Regions from separate parts of the Microbispora sp. H10885 genome, predicted to be linked through region 1. Evidence: riboswitches for the same ligand, from Rfam matches in the RefSeq annotation. Region 1 holds a riboswitch; the other holds the start of a gene.

The links. A riboswitch is a leader RNA that binds a small molecule or an ion and turns the genes downstream of it on or off. The one in region 1 is predicted to bind cyclic di-AMP.
Region 2: another riboswitch for cyclic di-AMP. It lies ahead of HHX37_RS35475 (C40 family peptidase); the one in region 1 lies ahead of HHX37_RS26085 (glycoside hydrolase family 25 protein).

What each region holds. Positions count from the first base shown of each region.
Region 1 covers NZ_JABBWY010000010.1:133,790-135,982, reverse strand. The annotation lists gene secD (protein translocase subunit SecD) at 1-456, shown strand, start outside; gene HHX37_RS26085 (glycoside hydrolase family 25 protein) at 533-1,270, opposite strand; cyclic di-AMP (ydaO/yuaA leader) riboswitch at 1,284-1,427, opposite strand; gene HHX37_RS26080 (flavin reductase family protein) at 1,720-2,193, shown strand, end outside.
Region 2 covers NZ_JABBWY010000001.1:930,934-933,126, reverse strand. The annotation lists gene HHX37_RS04215 (hypothetical protein) at 1-437, shown strand, start outside; cyclic di-AMP (ydaO/yuaA leader) riboswitch at 774-933, shown strand; gene HHX37_RS35475 (C40 family peptidase) at 1,172-1,567, shown strand; gene HHX37_RS04205 (SAM-dependent methyltransferase) at 1,733-2,193, shown strand, end outside.

The sequences.
Region 1 (2,193 bases):
CTGTTCGTGGACGCGGCCGTCGTCGTGGGCACGTTCGCCTGGCTGGGCAAGCCGATCGACGGCGTCTTCCTCGCCGCGATGCTGACGATCATCGGGTACTCGGTCAACGACAAGGTCGTGCTCTTCGACCGGGTCCGCGAGCTGTGGCCGGTGTCACGGGGGACGCCCTTCGGGCGGGTGGTGAACACGGCGATCCTGCAGACCGTGCCGCGTACGGTGAACACGGGGCTCGGCGCGCTGTTCATCCTGGCGGCGCTGGCGGTGTTCGGCGGCGACTCGCTGCGCGACTTCGCGATCGCCCTGCTGATCGGCATCGTGGCGGGCACGCTGTCGTCGTCGTTCGTGGCGGGGCCGGCGGCGATCGAGCTGGAGAGGCGCGCCGGTCAACCGCCGCCCGCACCCGCCGCTCCGCGTCGCCGGCCCGTGGCCCGCGACGGATCGGGCGCGGTGGTCTGAAGTGGTCAGGGATGGTCTGAAAGCGGTCTGAGAATGGTCCCGGGGCGGGCGGCGCCCGCCCCGGGACCACGGAGCCTCAGTGGCGGCCGAGGGCGCGCAGCTCGAGAGGGCTCAGCGCGGAGACGTTCTGGTCGATCGGCGAGTCGGTGTACTGGTGGATCGCCCAGCTCTTCCAGTCGGCCGGCGGGGTGATGTCGCCCGGGTTCCGGCTGTAGTGGGCCACCCACAGCGGATAGTCGCCCAGGCCGCGGCCGTACTTGTCGGCGAAGTTCCAGCCGCTGTAGAACATCGGCCGGACGCCGGTCTTGGCGGTCACGTACTCCAGCCATTTCCTGGCCCAGGCGTTGACGCGCTGCACCGACTGGCCGTCGGCGGTCTCCAGGTCGAGGACGAGGATGTCGCCGGGCTTGCCCGGCTGCGCGTTCACCACGCGGAGGAAGTGGTCGGCCTCGGCGATCGGGTCGTTGGAGGGGTGGCCGTAGTGGTAGACGCCGCGGACGATCCCCTTCTTGTCCAGCTCCCGCCAGTGCCGGGGGAAGGACGAGTCGACCCAGTCCAGGCCTTCGGTCGCCTTGATGAAGCCGAACTGCGCCCGGCTGTTGATCCAGTCGTGGTCGGCCTCGTAGCCGGAGACGTCCTGGCCGTACGTGTGCGGGTTCGCGTAGGCGGGAGCGGGCGCGGCCGCGGTGGCGACGAGCGTGGCGGCGGTGAGGGTGGCCGTGCCGGCCGTGACCGCGAGTGCCGCCGCGGCGAGGGCGGCGCGCAGGCGGCGGGCGGAGGGCCGCCCGGCGGGAGAGAACCTGATGGTGGGCATGACGCGGTTGAGCTCCTTGCTTCCATGCCGCCTACCGGGTTAGCTGACGGGTTCGGGCAGGAAGTGCCCTACGGGCGCATCTGGGGGTCTGCGCGCCGATTCACCCCGAGAAGTGGGTCCCCGGCTCCGCGGAACGCGGACTCGGCGGCCGCGCGCACAGAAGAGCGCACGGTCCGGGCAACGACACGGCAACGGAGGCGACGCGGATGTCACCGGTACCCATGCCGTGGCACCTAAAGGTACATACAGCTCAACAATGGTGTAAACCTGACAAAACCTGTTTTTACCTGGGAAGACTCGTCATGCAGGTGCCCCGTTGGACGGGATCCCGTGCGGCGCGGCGCCGAGGGGGTTTGTAAGTTCGTGACCTGAGCGCTGAGTCACCGGACCAGAGCCGCACCAGAGGCACGCACACCGGAGCCACCGGACCGCACGCGAGAGGTGAACCCATGACCGCAGCTTCCGCCGGCCCCGGCCTCGGCGACCCCGGCTCCGGAGACGCGCCGCCGCCGTCGCCCGCGGAGTTCCGGCGCGCGCTCGGGATGTTCGCGACCGGCGTGACCGTGGTCACGGGTCTCGACGACGGCGATCCGGTGGGGTTCGCCTGCCAGTCGTTCGCGTCGGTGTCGCTCGAACCACCGCTCGTGCTCTTCTGCGCCGACCACAAGGGCCGCGCCTGGCCGCGGATCAGGAAGTCCGGCCGCTTCTGCGTCAACGTCCTCGGCGAGGAGCAGGTCGACGTGTGCGCCAGGTTCGGATCGAGCAACGGCGACAAGTTCGCCGGGCTCGCCTGGGACCTGTCCCGCTGGGGCACGCCCGCCCTGCCGGACGTGCTGCTGCGCGTCCACGGCGAGGTCCGGGAGGTGCACGTGGCCGGAGACCACGACGTGGTGATCGGCCTCGTCCGAGAACTCGAACCCGTC
Region 2 (2,193 bases), on a different contig from region 1:
CGGACGCCGTCGTGACCATCCAGGACATCGCGGTCGTGGGATCGAAGAACGTGTGGGTCGTCGGCGGGGTCAGCTGGGAGGGCGCCGACGAGCAGGGCGACGACGTCGACTTCGGCCGCACCCTGGTCATGCACTGGAACGGCAGGTCGTGGACCGTCTCCATCGGCTCCGCCAACGCCCAGCCGTACACCGAGGTGGAGCCCGACGGCAGGGGCGGCGTCTGGGTCCTGCAGGGCAACTGGAACCCCACCCTGTGGCAGGTCACCGGCTCGACGTGGCGACAGGCCCGGCTCCTCCGGAAGTCCGGCACCGACGCCGTCGTGTTCTCCGTCGCCCGCAGGCCGGGAACGACGACGATGTGGGGCGCGGGCTTCACCGTCCCGCAGGGCGACCCCGACGACCCCTCGGCCAACGGCACGTTCTGGCGTACGCAGTGACCGCCTGACCTCGCCACGCCGTGCACCGACGGCGTGGCCGGTGCTTCGGGATCGCCCGCGGCCGGTGGAAGACACCCATCGGCCGGTTTCGCGCGCCTTGGCGACCTGCGGAAGGCCGATCAGCCGGTGTGACGAGCGTCACGTTTCCGCCTACCACACCCGCCCTGACCTGCGGCTCCTCGCTTTATGACCCCTTTATGCGGTCATAATCCTATTTGCCCCCTTTGCGGCAATACGGCGCGCCTTGGTAGTTTCCTTGCCCAACGAACCCGGCCAGCCCGTGTTCGGAAAGCGCATCCACTGTCACCGGCGCCATGTCCTCTCCCGCCCCCCTGGGCGCCGGTGATGCCGAATCCGTGCAGCAAGGAGGCTCGGAGCCGGGGAACCAATCGACCTTCCATCCGAAGGTCCGGGGTGAATCGGCGCGTAAGCGCTGTAGGGCGACTTCCCTGCCCGAATCCGTCAGCTAACCCGGTAGGCGCAAGCGGAAGACCCTAGGAGAGATCCCCCTGTCCGCCAACCCCACCACTCTGCTTCGCGCTGCCTGCGTCACGGTCGGTAGCGCAGCGCTCACCCTCTCCCTGGCAGGTTTCGGCGCCCTGCCCGCCGGCGCCGTCACGGGGACCGTGACAGCCCCGCCCCCGGACTCGACGGCCATCCCGCCCGAGCCCCCCGTCACGGCGTTCACCCCGTACGCCGGAGAGGCTCCCACGGCCTCCACGGCGGAGTCCTCCGTGAACACGAAGCTCACCAAGGCCGCTGTCCAGCAGGAGAAGGCCGAACTCGCCATCAAGGTGGCGAAAAAGCAGATCGGCGATCCCTACGTCTGGGGCGCCACGGGCCCGGGGGCGTTCGACTGCTCCGGGCTGGTCCAGTTCGCCTGGCGCAAGGCCGGCGTCAAGATCCCGCGTACGACGTGGTCGATGCTCAACGCCGTCAAGAAGAAGGTCTCCCTGGCGCGTCTCAAGCCGGGCGACCTCATCTTCACCAGTGGCGGCGGCCACGTGGGCATGTACATGGGGAACAAGAAAGTGATCAACGCTCCCCACTCCGGCGCGGTGGTCAGGGTCGACCGCCTCAAGGGCTACTGGAGGAGCAACTTCGTCACCGCCGTACGCCCCGGCGTGTGACCCCGGCGTCGTGGACGACACCCCGGCGGGGACGTCCGGTCACACGTGACCGCGTCCCCGCCGGGGGCCGGCCAGGCCGGCGGCACGCCGGCGGTCGTCCCGGCGCCGCCCGTAAGGGCGGATTCGGCTTGCCGCAAGGGTTCGGGGATGCGGAAGGATTGGGCCATGGACCGCCAGCTGATCAGCCATCTCGCTCATCGGGACCACCCCATCGCCGCGCCGGTCTCCGGTGCCAACGTGACCCGGCTGCTGCGCCGGGCCCGGCTGGCCGAGGGGGCGAGAATCCTCGATCTCGGCTGTGGCGAGGCGGCCTGGACGCTGCGCGCGCTGGCGCTCTACCAGGACGCGACCGCCGACGGTGTGGACATCTCCGCGCTCGGCCTCAAGGCGGCGGAGCAGGCGGCCGAGGTCCAGGGCGTCTGGGAGCGCATCCGGTTCCACGAGCGGCCGGCCGCCGACTTCCCGGTCGCCGAGCAGTACGACCTGGTGCTCTGCGTCGGAGCCACGCACGCGTTCGGCGGGCTCGTCCCGACCGTCGAGCACGTCCGCCGTTACCTGCGGCCGAACGGGCTGGCACTGGTGGGCGAGGGATTCTGGGAGCGCGAGCCGACCGCGGAGGCGCTCAC